DNA from 2 places in the Halomonas sp. MES3-P3E genome. Region 1 is predicted to be linked to the other one. Evidence: predicted binding sites of a transcription regulator. Region 1 holds the regulator's gene; the other holds the start of a gene.
What was found. The regulator FliA, encoded in region 1, starts transcription of late flagellar genes. The targets are predictions, from matches to a motif close to CTAAAGTTNNNNNNNNNNCNGCCGATA.

Region 1 (12,870 bases):
AAGGGCGCGTGCAACACGCTCAAACGTAGCACCGACATCTTGGTCGACGGGCTGGCTATGACGATCCTTGAGGCGGTACTTGGCATCCCAGATCTCCCGCGAAGGGGCCTGCATCGGGACATCGTTAGAGGTCTTCATAGCCTTAGCAGCGGTGCTCATGTCGCAAAACTCCTTCACAACGGGGTGAATATAGCGCTTAAATGGGGCGATTATACGTGGCATCAGAGTGAAGTATAGACTTGACTTTCCACCATATAAGGCACTTTTTTAGCTATTTTCTACCATATATAGAAAAATCAGCGCGTTACTCTTTTGACAGTCTCAAACACGCTATAGACTGTTTTTCCGGTTAATCGTCTAGGGATTTTGGTTACATGGCTCACATCATCACGGCGACGCTCGCCCTGCGTTTCCACGCCTCAATGGTAATCGCTATGCTAACGCCTATATTCGTTACGGCGGCAATGGTCGTCTCATTGATGGTCGCAACGTCCATGGCTAACGCAGCCACATTTAATACCGACGACGTGGCTACCCACGAACATTGGCAGTCGATGACACTGTCATTGGGGAGTGAACGACACTACCGGGCGATAGAAACTCACAGCTATTCTGATGCCACCCTAAGCCTGAACGCCACCGCAGGCGTTTGTGATTTACCCTGGCTGGAGATGCGCGTGACGCTTGAGCAGCAGCAAGGTGAAAGCCGTGCAGTGAACTTAGTACCCGCCAGGCTACGCATTGATGAGCAGCCCGTGATTGATACCATGGCGGAGTTTATAACCGAACGCGGCGACGACGGGTTTTATGCCCACTTTTACTTAAGCGACTTAACGGCGCTGATGGCCGACATGCGCCAGGGCGAGCAGTTATTTCTCGGTTTTGACCAGGCAGAGCGCGAGCCTTGGTATATGACCTTTAGCCTGCAAGGCGCCGACGCGGCGATTAACCGGATGCTCACCCAGTGTGAAGGTAGCGGAACCCATTAAGGTGTGAATGATTAGATCGGCATCACAGGCTCAGGCGCCATTTCAACGCGATTACGTCCGCCATGCTTAGCGCGGTACATCGCATCGTCTGCCCGGGAAATGATGGTTTTACAGCTGTCGCCCGACTGCCAAACGGCAACGCCGATACTCACCGTGATCGTTTGCTCAAGGCCCGCAATGCGTAGCTCTGCTACCAGCGAGCGCAGGCGCTCGGCTAAACCAATAGCGGCATCAACGTCTGAATGAGTGGCCAGCACAATAAACTCCTCGCCCCCCCAGCGGCCTAAGTGGTCACAGCCCCGCAACGAACTCTCCACCAGGCGCGCCAAGGCCACCAGCACATCATCACCAACGTTATGGCCGTGGGCATCGTTGATCTGTTTGAAGTTATCGACATCAAATAGCAGCAGGGCAAAGGCAGCCGCGTAGCGCTTGGCCGCCACTAGCTCTGCATTGATCGCTTCCTCGATGCGGTAACGGTTCCACACCTTGGTTAAGGGATCGAAATGCGCTAGCTGCTCAAGCCGCTGATTTGCCTCGGCAAGGGCTTCCCGCTCTCGCTCCAAATGCATGTTCAGTGAGCTAATTTCATAGGCTGAAATCGCCAACGTCAGGTCTTCACCTAAATCGACCGCCGCTAGGCGCTCTACCCGCTGCCATGCTTCGCTTTTGCCCACCACCTCTTCATGCCAAGCAACCGACGGGGTCACTATCGACGCTGGCTGAGGGCTAGTCGAAGGCTGCATCGCCCAATACAATGTTTCTACCTGCTCAGGGCGAAAGAAAATTAACCATGCGCGCTGGGTAGAGTTCATCGGTAGCGGGACGGCCAAGGCGCCGCACTGGTCGGGCATGGCTAACGAGCAGGTTAACGGCTCTTTGGCCAGCTCACGTGTGCACCAAGGTCCGCTATGTACGTGGGCTCTTTCGAGGCGTAACACAAACTGACTTATAGCTTCCGGGGCAGGCGTCACGCCCGCTTGATAAGCGCCCCCATTCACCCAAAGCACGATGCCATGGGCGCGAAACAGCTTCATCCAGGTAGCCGCCTGCTCATGGAGTAGCTGCTGGGGGCTCTGCGGCTCACTGGGCGCTCGTGCACTCAATATCAAGCTATCCTGTACGCGCTGTAAGTAGCGCGCTTCTTGACGCGCCCGCAGTAACAGCATGCGCTGCGTGGCCATTTGCACTAAGGTGCGTACGGCATCGCGTACCGATGGCTCAACTGAATGCGGGCTTGCCGAGTGGCAAAACACCAAGCCCCACAGGCCAGTATCTCCTTGCATGGCTAAACTCAGCGAACCACGCACCCCCATGCGCTTTAGGTAGCGCTGCCTTTCTGGAGCCGGGGCACGTAAAAAACTGCCGCTTAAGCGTGTGGCGGAACAAGCGGGCATCAGCGTTTCAGGCGGAGCATTAACGTCTTCAATCAACCGCACAGGGTGATTTTCATAGCTCAGTCGCAACGTGCTAGGAAAGTCACTAGCGGGAAAGCGCTGGCCCAGTAGCGGAGGCAAATGCTCTCCCTGCGCTTCGGCAACCATTAAGCCATGCCAATCACTATCGAAATGGCACACGCTGACACGATCATAGCCGGTGAGCTGTTGTATAGCATGTACCAAGGAGTCGAGTAGCTCCTCTTGATGAGTCGCTTCAGCCAAGTGCATCAACCGTTCGTTCACCGTCCCCAGTAGACGCCGCTTGCCGAGGGGATTGAGAGGCTCAATTTCAACAATAACTTGCTCATCCTCTCGGTAAGCATGCAGTTGAAAACGTACGCTACTGTGCTTAGGGCGAATAAACGCCAATGGCCCAGGCAAGCGTTGCTGCCCCTGAAGCTCACGGCGTACCCGCTGGCTAAGGCGTTTGCCCAACACGCAGGCAAGACTTAACTCCCCGTTTTCAGGGCACTCAATGCCGGTTAAGCGGGTTAAATTTGTGCTGGTAGCTTGGATACGCCGACAATCGGCATCTAAAACCAGCAGGGCACCAAACGACTGTAATAGCGGGCGGTACATGGACACAGGCGTGGCCTCAAGAATCTATTCACCCTTCGACCTGCTGCCTCAACAACAGCTCTACGCGCCGGTTGGCCGCTCGGCCATCCGCGGTTGCGTTCGTTTCCATGGGTTGGGTGTCAGCATAGCCGACGGCCCGCATATGAGAAATATTGAACCCTTGGCGCTCTAAATGACGCACGACGGCAATAGCCCGCGCGGATGAAAGCTCCCAATTAGAGGGAAAGCGCGCTGTCGAAATGGGTACGCTATCGGTATGACCTTCCACCGAAATCTGCCCGTCAAAACTGGCTAATACATCGATAAGGCTTTCAACCACGCCGCGCCCTTGAGGCGTCAACACTGCTTGGCCACTGGAAAATAATAGGCTGTTATCAATACGCAGTGTGACCCCTTCACGCCCTTGCGACACGCTCACTCCAGGAATATTGAGCCCGGAAAACTGCGGCTGCAGCCCTTGGTGGCGGGGCTGTATACCTGTGGCAAGTGACGCTAGCGGCAGCGATGATACAGCGCTAGCCGAGCGCATAAAAGCCGTATCCGCCGCTTCACCACCCCCCGGTGGCGTCAGTGAAAGCAAGAGGACAAATAGCGTGATGAGCAGCGTCAGCACATCAAGATAGCTGGTTAGCCATCCCTCTTCGCCCTCCCCAGGCGAGACCGGTATTTCCAGGGCGTGACGGGTATCACGGTCTAACATGATAACTATCCCTTCGCCGCCGAACTAACCGAGGAGTCTGGTCTTGGTTTGACGCTGTTATCACGAATTTCATCGTGGTAATTGGCCACAAACGAGTTAAGGGTCTCTTCAATGAACGAGGGCAGACGGCGCTTAGTGATCAGTGAGATGCCTTCCAAAACCATGTTCATGGTAATCAAGCGCTCTTCGGTCCGGCGCTCTAGCTTCACTGCAATCGGCTTAAACACCAAATTGGCGAGTAAAATGCCGTAGAAGGTGGTCAGCAGTGCCACCGCCATGCGTGGGCCAATGACCTGCAGGTCGCCAGCATCCATGACTTCCAGCATGTTCACCAGCCCCACCAGGGTGCCGATCATGCCAAATGCAGGCGCATAGGTAGCCATGGTGCGAAATATTTGTGCTTCAGCCTGTTCACGCGCTTTCAGGCGGGCAATGCGCCAGCGCAGCATGTCAAAAATTTCGTCCTCTTTGGTGTTGGCGATCACCAGTTGAATGCCGGTGCGTAAAAACGGATTGCGGGTATGCTCTAGCTCGCGCTCAACCGCCCGCACATCGCCTTTAAACCACAGTCGTGACATATCGACCAGTTCCCGGATATCGTCACGCATATAGGTGTTTTCGCGCCGGAATACTAGGCCCACCAACCGCACCACACGGAGCACTTCTCTCAGCGGATAGCTGATAAAGGTAGCCGCCAACGTACCAGTCACCACAATGGCCAGGCCCGGCAAATTGATAAAGCTTGAAGGGGACTCTGCGGTCAAAAACAGTACACTGACCAGCAGCAATATGCTGGCAAATATACCTATCAGCGTCGAAGGATTCATCCACGGCTCCTTGCCGGTCACAAGTGAGTAAAAAAGAGGTGTTATGCCGAGTCGTGTAAACGCGCACGTAAACGGCTGACGGCCTGACTGTGTAGTTGAGAAACGCGTGATTCCGTTACGCCCAACACAGCCCCTACTTCCTTGAGGTTGAGTTCTTCCTGGTAATACAGTGCCATGAGCAGTTTTTCACGCTCTGGCAGTGCGTCAATCGCATCAATCAGCGTTTGCCGCTGCTGGCCATCAAGCAACTGCTCGAACGGTGAGTTGCTCAGTTCATTACTGACCGGCTCGCCGCCATCGGCCACCAGCTCTTCAAACGGCAGCAATTGGCCACTGTTGGTGTCATTGAGGAGCTGCTGGTATTCACTCAACGGCATTTCAAGATGGTGGGCGATTTCGTTCTCTTCCGGTGCTCGCCCCAGCTGTTGTTCTAACTGGCGAACGGCATTGTCTACTGCGCGCGCTGAACGACGCACACTGCGGGGCAGCCAATCGCGGGTGCGCAATTCATCCATCATCGCACCGCGAATTCGTTGGCTGGCAAAGGTCGCAAAGGTCGCACCTTGGGTAGCATCAAAGCGACCGAGCGCTTCCAGCAGCCCTACCATCCCTGCTTGAATAAGGTCATCGAGCTCAATGCTGGCTGGTAAGCGGACCTGAAGCGTCAAGGCCTGACGTCGTACCAGTGGCATATATTGCGTCAACAGCTCACTCTGTTTGATCCTACCTTGTGCTGTGTACATCCTTTCGCCTCGCGGCTATACAGCCTTCACTGATAGTTCACAATCATTTGCAGCCCCTGCACTCGAACCGGCCGTTGGCCTGGGCGTAAGGCGAAACGAAAATGCAATGGCACACCTGCCGTCCGTCCTGCCAATGCGGTAGTGGACCCGCGCATGCCGGTTAACGCAACGCACTGCTCAGGATGGCACAACCAAGCGTTTAACAGCGCACCGGGAGGATGGCTGAACTGCCACTGAATACGCTCAAGCTGCTTTGTCCGAAGATTCGCCGCAGCGGGCGGAGAAACGTTTTGGCTAGCGCTTGCCCGATCACTCATCGCCACCATCAGCCCAGGAACCTGGGTGCTCCAACTGCCGGTAGCGGCCTGGGCACTCGCCGTTAATCCTGCCAGTAACCACCCTGTTAGCAGTAGCGCCACCAGCGGCAGCGCCCTTCTTAATTGCAAGCTTAGCATGCTTAGTCACCTTGGCGGAGTATGCTCATCGTGCAAGTACCAGTAGTTCCATATTTAAGTAGTATTCGGCGGCACCACGCAAGTTGTCGAGCAATCCCTGGCGCGGCAAATGCGGTTCATGAAGCGCTAGCAAACGACGCGGCCCACCGTGTTCCTGTAGCTGGCGCAAGGTGCTGTACATGGCAGCAAAGGCATCGGCATCGCTATTGATCCATAGTGCCCAACGGCTGTACTGAGCGCGTAACTGAGCAAGGTCAGCAGTATCTGCCGCCACGATATGCACATCCCAGTCTTCAGGGTCACCGGCCCAGCTTCGACCTAACGTGGACCACTGCCCCAGACGTGCTTTGACTTTGTTTACCTGAGAGGCACCGCTACCGGGCAGCCCAACCACTATAAGCGGAATTTTGGGTCTGGGTGGCGCTATCGCCTCAGGCGCTTCTGCTTCTACTGCTGCAGCCGTAGGCGTTAATAACGATGGGCTCTGTTCTGGTTCTGGCACATGCTCGGCCGCCGCGACATCAACCGCCCCTTCCGCCTGCTGCTGGCGCTGCAGATTCGCCCACTTACGCAGCCCTGAAGCTTGATCTTGATCGCTCACGTCACACCCTCTCGGCTGACACTGCCCATTTGGCGAATCGCATCGCGGGCCATAAACGCGTAAACCAGCGCATCAAGCATGCCAGTATCGCGACGCCGACGGCTCGTGCCTAATAAATTGAGCAGGTCGCCGCGCAGCGTTTGCGCCTCTTCATCATCGGCAACATCAAGATGCCCGGCAACGGATGCCAAGCCGCTGGCCATGAGTAGGCGCACTTCGGCATTAACATCGCCGCTGTCGGCCTCTTTTAACTGCTGCCAAGCGCGGCGTGTTAATGCCGCTAAGCCATCGCTTTGAAGTTGTGTTAACAGTAGCGAGAGCACCTCGGCTCCCAGCCGAGCAGGGGTAAGCCAGTAGCGGCGCGCTACCACTTTGGCGCTTTCCGGATCACGCACTTCACCGTACCAAGCAAGCAGGGCATAACCCGTCGCATCCTCTACTTCGGCGTAGGCGGTCCACAGCTGCACGGATTGACCACGAAAACGAACGCCCACTTGGTGCGTCAGCACGCTGTCATTAAACAGCTGACGAATGGACTGGCGCTCGTGGTGAAAGCGTACCCGATGACTAGGGGATACTTGGCTGACCCAGGTCAAATGCTCGGCTTCCAACCACGCCAACGCATCAGGCTCGGGTAAGCGCGGCAATAAATGCACCGCGACGCCGCTTGATTCCGTCAGCGCGGCTAAGCGCGGCTGCCACCCAGCAGCATGGCGATGCTGTAACCAGGGTAGCGCCAGCCAAGCGCCCTCTGTGTCCAGGCCAATATCGGGCATTGCCCAGTCGCAGCCGCGCTCATTCCGCCGAGCTGACCACGCCATACCCAACGTCGTATTCACGGCGGGATAGTGGGCGAGCAATGCGTCCAAACGCTCTTCCTGCAGTCGGCTTGGGAGTGACGCTAAATCCCAGATCGCTTCTAATTCCGTAAATCCCGTCACGCGTTGGCGCAGCCGCGCCAGTAGCGACGACAAGCGGCGCCCTTGCCCGAGTACATCCCGCGACCAGCGCGGCATCCCCATGGGGGCGTCAGCGCTTTGTACCTGTTCGCGCTGCGGCGTTGCCGTACTTAGCGCTTGATCCACGAGTGCTTCAGGGGAAGCAATGGCCATATCTTCAGGCACCTGCTGACCATTTGAACCAAACAGCACACGCATCCCGTGGCGCATCACAATGTCGAGCACCGGCGCGAGGCGCCCCGCTTCATCCTGTTTAGTAATAATACAATCGTCTAACTCTGCCCCCGCCGCACGGGCAGCCTGACGATAACGCAGCACGACCTCTTCGAGGGTTTCCGGCTGGCTGGCGGCATTGAGCAGTAGCACCAGGCGCACTCGCGAGCGTCCCCCTTGCAGGTGGGCAATCTGCTCAATCACCCGCTGGTCACGCTGGCTCATGCCTACGGTGTCGATAATCACCCACTGCTTGCCCTGCAAGCGGCCCAGTAAATCGTCGATGGGTTGCTCGGCATCCAGCGCGTACATGGGCGTGTCCAGCAAACGCGCATAGATGCGTAGCTGCTCGTGGGCACCAATACGAAAGCTATCGGTAGTCACCAAGGCAACGGGGCGGGTACCGTGGCGCATCACAAAACGCGCGGCCAATTTAGCCGTGGTGGTGGTTTTGCCTACCCCCGTGGGGCCCACCAACGCAACGATACCGGTTTGGTCGAAAAAGCTGGCTTCATCGCTCAACACACAAAGGCGTTCGATCAGCTGCTGTCGCAGCCACTGCAGGGGCGCTTCGCTGTCGGCATTTAACGCGGCAAGCGGTTCGGGAAGCCCTGTCAGTAGCTCATCGGCAAGCTCGCTGCTAAAACCAACGTTCCATAGCAGTTGGCGCAGGCGGGCGGCCGTTCCCGTTGCTAGCGGCGGCTGGTAGGCAGCCGCTTTTGCGGGTGCGCTGCTTGCCAGCAGCTCACGCATATCCTGCATCTCACGCAATAACCGCTCGCTCATTGCCTGCATGGAGTCTTGCATTGGCGGCGCTGGCGATGGTTCTGGAGACGATAGCCCTGGGGACGATGCCCCTGAAGACGACGGCTCTGGAGGAAGTGACTCTGGCGAAGGCTCAAAATGGTCAATAGCTTCATCCGCCATGGCCAGAATCTCAACGCCCCCTTCGGTGCGCCGATTAGCCACAATCAGGGCATCTTCACCGAGCGCTTCGCGCACTTGGCGCATCACATCACGACTGTTGGCTCCCACGAAACGTCTAACGCTCATGACTTACCCTTTGCCTATGCTGAAAATGGTCAACGCTAGCCTATCACGGCAGGTGGCTACGAACGCCCGCCGACTAGGGTGGTGACCCTTAATGTACGGTCATCGGGAATCTCGGCTTGCGACAACACCGACATATGCCGTAGGCGACGGCGTAAAAAGCGCGAAAGCACTGCCCGCAACGAATGCTGCACGACCAGCACCGGCGGCTCGCCTGAGCTTTCGTGACGCTCTAGCGCCTGCTGCGCCTGGGTCATCAGTGTCTCGGCCAGGCCAGGTTCCATGGCACCGTTGCCATTCATCGCCTGTACCAGCACTTGTTCCAACTGAGCATCCAGCCCCATCACATTGAGCGTCTCTTGGCCGGCAAACCACTGCTGAACAATGGCACGCCCCAAGGACACACGGACTAGCGCGGTCAGCTCGTTGGGGTCTTTTTGCTGGGTGGCGTACTCCGCCAGGGTATCCAAAATGGTGCGCATATCACGGATGGACACGTCTTCATCGAGCAGGTTTTGTAAAATACGCTGCAATACCGTCAACGAAATCGCTTTTGGAATGACTTCTTCGACCAGGGCTTTTTGATCATCGCCCATTTTATCCAGCAGCTTCTGCACTTCTTGGCGGCCTAACATTTCAGGTGAGTGGCGGTGCAGCAGGTGGTTCAAGTGGGTCGCAATCACGGTGCTGGCATCAACCACGGTGTAGCCATATACCTGAGCGTGCTCACGCTGGCCGCTTTCAATCCACACAGCGGGCAAACCAAAGGCTGGGTCTTGGGTATGAGTGCCCTGCAATTCGCCTGAGACCTGGCCTGGGTTAATCGCCAGCCATTTACCCGGCTGCGCTTCGGCGCGGCCGATTTCAGCGCCTTTCATCGAAAGCACATAGGCGTTGGGCGGCAGCTCTAAATTATCGCGGATATGCACGACCGGCGGCAAAAAGCCCACTTCTTGAGCAAACTTTTTGCGCACACTTTTAATGCGCCCAAGCAGCTCACCTTTTTGGCGCGAGTCCACCAGCGGTATTAAGCGATGGCCCACTTCCAGGCCAAGAGTATCGACCAGCTGCACATCTTCCCAGCTTGCTTCCGGGGTCTCTTGTACAGGCACGGGGGCTGCGTCAATTTCCTCTTTAACCAAGGCCTTCTCTTTTTGGCGCGACAACAGCCACGCTAAACCACCCAGCAGCGCGGTGAAGAAGAGAAAGACAAAATTGGGCATGCCGGGCACCATGCCTAGCAAGCCCATGACCACGGCGGCTAAGATCAGTACCTGGGGGTTAACGAACAGCTGGCTCAGCATTTGCTGGCCAATATCCTCGTTCGTGTCGGTGCTCACCCGCGATACCGTGACACCCGCTGCGGTCGAGATCACCAGGGCGGGAATTTGTGCCACTAGGCCATCACCAATCGCCAGCAGCATATAGGTCTGGCCAGCAGCGCCAAAGCTCATATCATGCTGCAGCATACCAATCAGCAGCCCACCGATGATATTGACCACCATAATCACCAGGCCGGCGATGGCATCACCGCGGACAAACTTACTTGCACCGTCCATCGAACCAAAGAAGTCAGCCTCTTGGGCGACTTCTGCACGGCGCTTTTTGGCGTCTTCTTCGCCGATTAAACCGGCGTTAAGGTCGGCATCGATGGCCATTTGCTTGCCGGGCATCGCATCCAGCGTAAAGCGCGCACCCACTTCAGCAATACGGCCAGCACCTTTGGTAATGACCATGAAGTTGATAATGACCAGAATCAGGAAGACCACCAGGCCCACCGCGAAGTTACCGCCGACCAAGAACGCCCCAAACGCTTCAATTACCTTACCCGCGGACGCACCGCCTTGGTGGCCCTCCATTAACACTACCCGAGTGGAGGCGACGTTAAGCGAAAGACGCAACAGTGTGGTGAATAGCAACACAGCAGGAAACGCCGCAAAATCCAGCGGCTTCTGCGTAAACATGCTGACCATCAACACCATAATGGCCAAGGCAATATTGAAGGTGAAGAGTAAATCGAGCGCAAAGGGAGGCAAGGGCACAATCATCATGCCCAAAATCATCAGGATGAGCATCGGCCCGACCAGCAGCTTCATGCGCACGTTACCCATCCAGTCGCGCCGACCAATTAGCTGGTTTAAGCCTTTCATGATTGCGCCTCGTTACCGCCGGTGCCACGCCCGGGGTTTTCCAGCTCTGGGGGAACCGGTAGGTTATCGGGTGTTGGGGGCACGTCACCTCCTTGTTGTGCGACTTGTTTAAGCCGGTAGGCCCAGGCCATTACTTCAGCGACCGCAGTATACAGTTCGGCGGGAACCTCCGCATCGAGATCCACGTGATGGTACAGTGCGCGCGCTAATGGCGCTGCTTCTAAACGGGCAACGCCTGCTTCCTCACCAATTTCGCGAATACGCAAGGCCACCGCATCGGCACCTTTTGCTACCAAACGCGGGGCACCCATGCTGCCTTCCTGATACATCAGCGCTACTGCATAGTGGGTCGGGTTGGTAATGATGACGTCGGCCTGGGGCACTTTACTCATCATTCGGCCCCGCGCCATGGCCTGTTGCTGCTGGCGAATACGCGCTTTCAAGAGTGGGTCACCTTCAGACTCTTTATGCTCGCGCTTGATTTCTTCTTGGCTCATGCGCAGCTTTTTGGCGTTGCTCCAAAGCTGAAAGGGCACGTCGATCAAAATAACCACGATAAGCACCAGCACCATCAGGCCAGCCGCTTGAGCCGCCATACGCAGCGCGTTGGTGAGCGCCTGCTGGATAGGCTGGTCCATCAGCGCCATAAACTTGCCGATGTTGTAATACAAAAACACCGAGACAACACCGCCTACCAACACCGATTTGGCGATAGCTTTCGCCAATTCCACCAGTGCCTGAGAGGAGAAGATCCGCTTTACACCCTTAATCGGATCGAGCTTGGAAAGCTTAGGCTGCATCGACTTCCCTGATATCAACCAGCCGCCCAGCAGCCCGGGCGCTATTAACGCGATGATGGTTAATAGTAAGAACAGCGGCATCATGGCCAATAGCGTGCGCTGACCAAGATCAAGCGCGTTGACCAGCATGGGCGTGCTTTCCATTGCCTGGCGACGTTCAAATAGGAACGCCTGCTCCATCACCATGCCTAACTGGTTATAAAGCATACTACCCATGCTCGATAGGCCAATGACGCCGCCCAATAAGAGCATAAACGTGGTTAGCTCGAGGGAGCGAGGTACCTGCCCCTCTTCACGCGCTTTTTCCTTACGTCTGGGCGTGGCTTCTTCGGTCTTTTCCTGGTCGCTATCGTTATCTGCCATAAGTCATCCGACCAGGTGAAACAAAGGTTATCACGTATTCAGCCGCCCATAGGGACGGCTAAATGGCGCTCTTATTTGCCCGCAGGGCGTTTAACCACGTGCTCTAAAAGCCTAGCTCGTCCAATAAGTCGTCGACTTGATCCTGCCCAGTGACGATATCAGGTGCATTGTCCCTTACTTGCGGCCCATTCAAAAGCTCTTCGTTACGCCGTGCATTGTCGCTTTTCCACTGATCCTCGACCTTGCGCTGCATCGTTTCTCGTGCATGGGCGCCCGGCGCGTTTTCGATCAGCACCTGTACCAGCTGATGTTCGATCTCTTGGATCACGTCCATCATCTTCTTAATCACCTGGCCGGTCAGGTCTTGGAAGTCCTGGGCCATCATAATTTCCATCAACTCTTTGTTGGTCGCTGAGGCCATATCGGGCACGTCACTAAGATAAGTCCGTGTCTCAATGACCAACGCTTTGGCCTCATCGAGCTCTTTGGGGGCTTCAAACCACTCGGCCCAGCGTTTATCCAAGGCGCTGGCACGGTCCGACAACTGATCCTGGAGCGGCTGCGCACGATCAATGGCATTGAGCGAGCGGTCTGCTGCCTGTTCTGTCATGGTAGCGACATAGTGCAAGCGGTCACGCGCATCCGGAATGGCTTCTGCCGCTTTCTCAATCTCTTTATCCAGCCCCAGCTCACGCATATTTTCGCGCAGCATGCGCGTTAATTTGCCAATGCGGTGAATTAGGTCTTCAGCGGCGTCTTCAGACAGCTGGGCAGAACCGGGCTGCTCATTCTGACTCATTATGTGGTCTCCTCGTTAACCAGGCACGCAGGCCTAGCCGCTTTATTTACCCATTTTGTCGAAGATTTTATTGAGCTTCTCTTCAAGGGTAGCGGCAGTGAACGGCTTGACGACATAGCCGTTAGCGCCCGCCTGAGCGGCCGCAATGATATTTTCTTTTTTTGCTTCAGCGGTCACCATCAACACAGGAAGTCCCTTCAAGG
Region 2 (5,652 bases), on a different contig from region 1:
AGGTGCACCATCAGCGCCTTCACCAGAGGTGTCATTTTGCTGCAACGCACAGCGAAATCTGAGCCCACTGCAGTGGTTGCACTTGCATCGACCTGGAAGACACCATCAGCCGTAATGTTAGATCCAACCGCACCTGTACCTGGAGTAAACGTATTAACAGCGGATAAAGTACGATTATCGACAACAGCCCCGTCTAGCTCAATTTCGCTAACCGCAGAGAAACTAGTGCTTGACAGCATATTGCGGACATCAAAGGAAGCTACACCTAGCGTACTGCTGTTAGTGGTCTCTAGGTTCACTGAGATGGTTTGGCCATCTTCCGCACCCACTTGGATTTGAAGCGGTTCTGAACTTTCAGATAATACGCGCGTACCGTTAAAGTCAGTTTCTTCTGAAATACGGTTAACTTCATCTTGGATAGACTGTAAATCGTCTTCGCTATTTGTGCCGTTGTAAGTTTTCGTTAACCTGGTTTAAGCCACCTTCCGTTGTCTGGGCAGTAGCTAGACCGGTGATCTGGCTGTTAATGCGCAGGCCAGAGCTCAAGCGTTCCATAGAAGTCTGCAGATCATTCTGAGACTTGCTCAGGTTTTGCTGGCCGATCATCGATGTGATGTTGGTATTGATCACTGACATGGTGTGATACTCCTTGCTTTGGACACTGGCCCTGAGGCCTGCTTTCGGCCACTGTGTGTGCCGTTATATTAATTAACGGCACCGCGAGGAGAATCTTTAGGGAAAGTAGTAAAAATTTATGTAATTTTTGGTGATCGTACGAAAGGCTGGGCTGAGTAATTTAGTCAAGCCACTGCTTTCTTATGCGTAGGAGCGTATCGTAATATCATCCAAAAGCACGAAAGGACAACCCATGACTTCTTTACTCCTCCCGCTACTACTGGCTGGCGTCGCTATTGTGTTAGGGCTAGTGAGCGTTGTGCTGTTTTATAAGGTAGTGATCGCCCCACGTAACGGCTCGACTTCGCCTTCCAAGGCGACAGCCTCGCCGGTGGTACAAGCAGACGCTCCCTCGCATCAAAGCCTGCGCAAAAAATCCCATCAACAGAACAAAAAACCTACTCAGCAGTGCTTGTTCGTGGTGTTTGATGCCCCTAGCCAAGCGATTAATCAAGCGTTGGGAGAGATGTTAAACGCGAAAAACGCATTTTACGAGATAGAGCTGGGTGCCTTCCACCTTCCGCCAGGGCCTCAGGGTTACCCATTGATGGTGGCCAGCGCCACCTCGCCGGGTAAACTACCGCCGCTGCATCAAGAAGGCGAACACACGCCGGTGCAGGGAGTTTCGATCTTGATCCGCTTTTTGAATGCACGCAAAGTTTCACGTAACCCAGATGACTTAATCACCTTTACTCGTGAAGTTGCGGCGTTGGGTGGCCAAATCCTTGATGCTAAACGCAACCCCATTACGGAAGATGCGCTGGCAGCCATGTAACAAGAGGGTAAGTAAACTATAGTCGGGCGAACTACCTTACCGGCAGTATTAACGCAGCTTGCTTTGCTACTGCCTTTCTGACCATGACACAAGAAGTACTAAACTCCCCCGAATCCCTACTGCGCTGAATGCCTGTGCAAAAAACGCAGCGACACGGCAATCTCAAGCGGCGGCTGGGTAAGGCTGAGATCGCTGCGTTCGCGATAACATAGACAGCGCTGTTCCCACTCAGTGTTGGGTTTCAGCACGTAGCTTTTCTACTTCCTCAACGGGTAGTTCTTCAATTTCTGCGATCAGCTGGTCATTCATTTCGGTCAAGGCGATAAGTTTACGCACCGCATGACGTTTGCTTTCTAGCGCACGCAGTTCAGCTTCTTGGCGACCCTCTTGACGGCCTTCATTGCGGCCTTCCTGCCGACCTTCCTGCCGCTCTTTTTGACGCCAGTTTTCTAAATTTTCTGCCAGCATGTCTTTGTCCTCCACTAAGCTATGTAACTGATCCAGGTTGATACCGGCATTCAGCTGTTGCAGGTGGCGCTTTAGCCAGCGGGTTAGAATCTTATCGATCCGCTCTTTATTAGCATCATTTTGGATGATGCCGACGATCCTATCCACGGCTTGCTGTAGCGAAGTGTGGTCTACCGAGGCCTTTTCTATTTCAAACACACCACTTAGAGCACTATGACGCTGCGCCAGTTCCTCACCACTATAAGCGCCTTCATCAATTAAATAATAGCGTAGATGCGGTTGGTAGGGTTGCAAGAAAGCGGGCGGTTCCGGCTGCACCATCTCATATACATCGTGCTTAGCCGTCCAGCGCTCAGTACCGTTATACAACACAATAGGAAAAATAGGCGGCAAGCCTTTACTTGGTGTGGTGGCTTTCGTTTTTAACAGATGATCATAAAAGCAGGCCACATAGTGCATAAGCCGAATGGGCATAGTGCGGTCTACGGTGGATTGAAACTCTAGCAGTAGGTAAAGGTAGACTTCTTGGGTAACCCCTTGCCAATTTACCTGCACGGACCATACCAGGTCTTCAAATTTTTCTTCAAACAGCGGGGTAATGTAATTCCCGCTGTGTAGCTGCAATGTACTGAAATCCATTAATTCGGCGATTTCTAGCGGTGCAAAACCTTCTATCAGTTGCTGGACAAACTCGGGGTAGCTGAAGAGCTCTTTATAGCCAGTATCGTAGTGATTCGCCATGCGCCCTCCTTTCGGGTCTCACTTATCTTAGCATGACAGTATTTTACTGGGCATCTTTGCAAGGTGTGTAGCAAGGCGCACGCAATGATAAAACTACTTTGCTGTGTTAGAAACGGCCGTTAGGCCGCTCTAATGACTGCTATTAATCGCGCCCCAGCTGTGCATCCAGCGCATCGAACTGCTGTGTGAGGTACGAGCTTGTACTGTTCATTTGCGCGATCATTACATCGAGCTGGCTGAACTGGCTACGGTAACGAGAGATCGTACTTTCGATACTTTTTTCCATGCGCTCATAGCGAGTATCCAGGCTTTTTACTTGATTTTCCGCACCTGTGATCGCGCCCTTCAGCACACCGCTATCACCCAGCATTTGCCCAATGGATGCTTCGAGCTTGCCCGCTAGGCCGCCCGCATCTTCGTCACCGGCAAAAAAGTCACTGAGCGCCTGTGGATTATTGGCTACCAAATCGCTTAGCTTGTCGTCATCTGCTTCTAACGTGCCGTCGCGCTGCAGCGTAATCCCTAATTGGCTCAAAGTGGATAACTCGCCTCCTTCCACACCCCCTGTTAATACGCTACGTAGGCGGGACTCAATGGTACGCACTGTGCTGTCGCCTAATAGCTCCGCTGCACTGCCACTCTCGCTGTCAAACGCTGTCAGCGTGCCAATGGTGCCTTTTAACTCGTTAAACGCTTTTACAAAACCGTTAATCGCTTCGCGTTGTTTTAGCGTGTCACGCTCAATATTAACCGTGCTAGAAGCAGTTTCGCCTTCTGCAATACTGAGTTCAGCAAGGTTGAGCGTCACGCCTTGAATAGCGCCTTCAATCTGGTTCTTGGCGCTGCTAATCGTAATGCCATTAACGGTTAACGCCGCATCCTGCCCTTGTTGCTTGGCCCCAGCTTCTGTCGCTTCACCGAATGGGCCGGTTACTGCAGCATCTACAAAGCTAAAACTGTCAATAGAGGCGTCGACACCGGTAGCTTTGGAACTTAGCGCCAGCCGGTAGCCTTCGCCATCGTTGATAATAGTCGCGTTAACGCCTGATTCTTTGTTGGCGTTAATCGAATCACGAATCTCACTTAGCGTACTGTCTGCTGCGACAGCAATATCTACCGAATCGCCATTGCCAAACGTGAGTTTGAGCGCGGTGGCACCTTGCAGGTCGAGCGGTTGATCCTTTGTATCGACACGCGCGGAGGCGAGCGTGCCCGAGGTCGCTAACTGACTAACCTCTACCCGGTAACTACCCGGTAGCGCACTCGCTGTGGTCGTGGCGGTAATACTATCACCACGAACATTAGCGGAAAGGCTTTGATAGAGCTTTGGGTCATTGATTTTGGCTACTGCATCTTGAAACGCATCGAGCGAAGTTTGCAGTTGGCCGTAGGCTGAAATTTTGGCTTGCTGTTGCTCTTTTTGCAGCGTGATGGGGGCGAGCTTGCCACGCTCCGCATCCTGTAGTTGATCCAACAGGCCGGTCAGGTCAAGACCCGAACCAACGCCAAGGGAGGTTATTGTCGCCATACTGGATGTTCCTCAGTGAAAAGGCTAAACCAAATACATTACGCGCATCGTTTGCGCTAGAAAGTTTGATAATTAGCTTATCGACTGAACAGAGGGCAACTTTAGCGCTTTTTCTTCCGCTAGCTGGGCTATTTTGTTTTTATCAACAAAAACGCCTGCTTACGCAGGCGTCGGAAACGTCAATTTCTAGCGGTCAATATCAATCACGACCTAGCTGGGCGTCTAAGGCATCGAACTGCTGAGTGAGGTAGCTGCTCGTTTGGTTCATTTGCGCAATAATTCCATCTAATTGGCCAAATTGCGAGCGATAACGCGAGATGGTTTGATCAATGGATTGCTCCGTGCGGGTGTAACGTTCAACGAGCGATTCTGAGCGATTTTCCGCCCCCGTTATCGCCCCAGTAACAGTCCCATTGGTGCTGAGCAATTGCTCAACCATCGTATTAACCTGCCCCGCCATACCGGTTTCATCTGAACTACCTACAAAAAAGGCTGATAGCGCATCTTGGTTACTGGAAATAGCGTTATCAAGTTCGTCAGAATCGATTTCTAACGTGCCATCTGTCTGCAGTGAAATGCCGATATCACTGAGCATTGAAAACTCACCTTCCACAGCACCACTGAGCACACTGCGCATGCGTGATTCAACGGTACGTACGGCGCTATCGCCTAGCAATTCGCCTGCCGCACCGGTTTCAGCGTCAAAACTGGTTAACTCACCCATGGTGCCTTTTAGGTCATTATAGGCATCCACAAAGCTAGTCACGGCTTCGCGTACGGCGAGTGTGTCCTGCTCTATTTTAACCGTGCTCTCGCCTTCTTCTTGAAGGTTCAGCGTTACGCCCTGAATAGCGCCTTCAACCTGGTTAGTAGGGCTGGTGATCGCGATGCCATTAACGTTTAGCGCGGCATCTTGCCCGCCCTGGGTGATTTCAACATCCGTGGGGGTAACATTGATAACATCATTGAAATTGCTGCTTGCAATCGACGCTTCAGTACCGGTTTCTGACGAACTCAGAGCCAAACGGTAACCTTCGCCATCGTTGATCACTGACGCAGAAACACCGCTATCTTCCCTAGCGTTAATGGCATCACGGATGTCTTCCAGGCTATCGCCCTGCGTAACGCTGATATCAACGCTGCCTTGATCTTGGCCTGTGAAATTTAATGTTAAAGTCGTATCAGTATCGACAAGCTGAACATCCGGTGCATCAACACGGCCCGTGGCCAGTGTTCCAGCGGTCGCTAATTTATCAACGCTTACGTTGTAGCTGCCCGGCTGCGCTTCTGCATCGGCGGTAGCGGTGATCGCTTCTCCACCCACGTTGGTCGAAAGGCTCTCGTAAAGTGCGCTGTCATTGAGCGCATCAGCGGAATCTTGAAACGCTGAAAGCGCGCTTTGCAGCTGGCCGTAGGCGGAAATTTTAGCCTTCTGAGTTTCCTGCTGCTCAATAATCGGCACCAG

Region 2: a site for FliA is predicted at 4,266-4,292, ahead of fliD (flagellar filament capping protein FliD). Genes of this name have one in related genera too.

What each region holds. Positions count from the first base shown of each region.
Region 1 is NZ_PJBT01000019.1:2,925-15,794, forward strand. Features, by position in the region: gene CXF87_RS05565 (adenosylcobalamin-dependent ribonucleoside-diphosphate reductase) at 1-159, opposite strand, end outside; gene CXF87_RS05570 (hypothetical protein) at 465-989, shown strand; gene CXF87_RS05575 (sensor domain-containing diguanylate cyclase) at 1,001-3,007, opposite strand; gene CXF87_RS05580 (OmpA/MotB family protein) at 3,036-3,707, opposite strand; gene CXF87_RS05585 (motility protein A) at 3,713-4,534, opposite strand; gene CXF87_RS05590 (RNA polymerase sigma factor FliA) at 4,576-5,277, opposite strand; gene CXF87_RS05595 (flagellar protein FlhE) at 5,304-5,732, opposite strand; gene CXF87_RS05600 (hypothetical protein) at 5,758-6,333, opposite strand; gene flhF (flagellar biosynthesis protein FlhF) at 6,330-8,558, opposite strand; gene flhA (flagellar biosynthesis protein FlhA) at 8,615-10,705, opposite strand; gene flhB (flagellar biosynthesis protein FlhB) at 10,702-11,868, opposite strand; gene cheZ (protein phosphatase CheZ) at 11,972-12,667, opposite strand; gene cheY (chemotaxis response regulator CheY) at 12,710-12,870, opposite strand, start outside.
Region 2 is NZ_PJBT01000028.1:2,999-8,650, forward strand. Features, by position in the region: gene CXF87_RS21745 (hypothetical protein) at 1-45, opposite strand, end outside; gene CXF87_RS21935 (flagellin N-terminal helical domain-containing protein) at 439-636, opposite strand; gene CXF87_RS09140 (cell division protein ZipA C-terminal FtsZ-binding domain-containing protein) at 869-1,450, shown strand; gene CXF87_RS09145 (Rpn family recombination-promoting nuclease/putative transposase) at 1,679-2,659, opposite strand; gene fliD (flagellar filament capping protein FliD) at 2,802-4,187, opposite strand; gene fliD (flagellar filament capping protein FliD) at 4,387-5,652, opposite strand, start outside.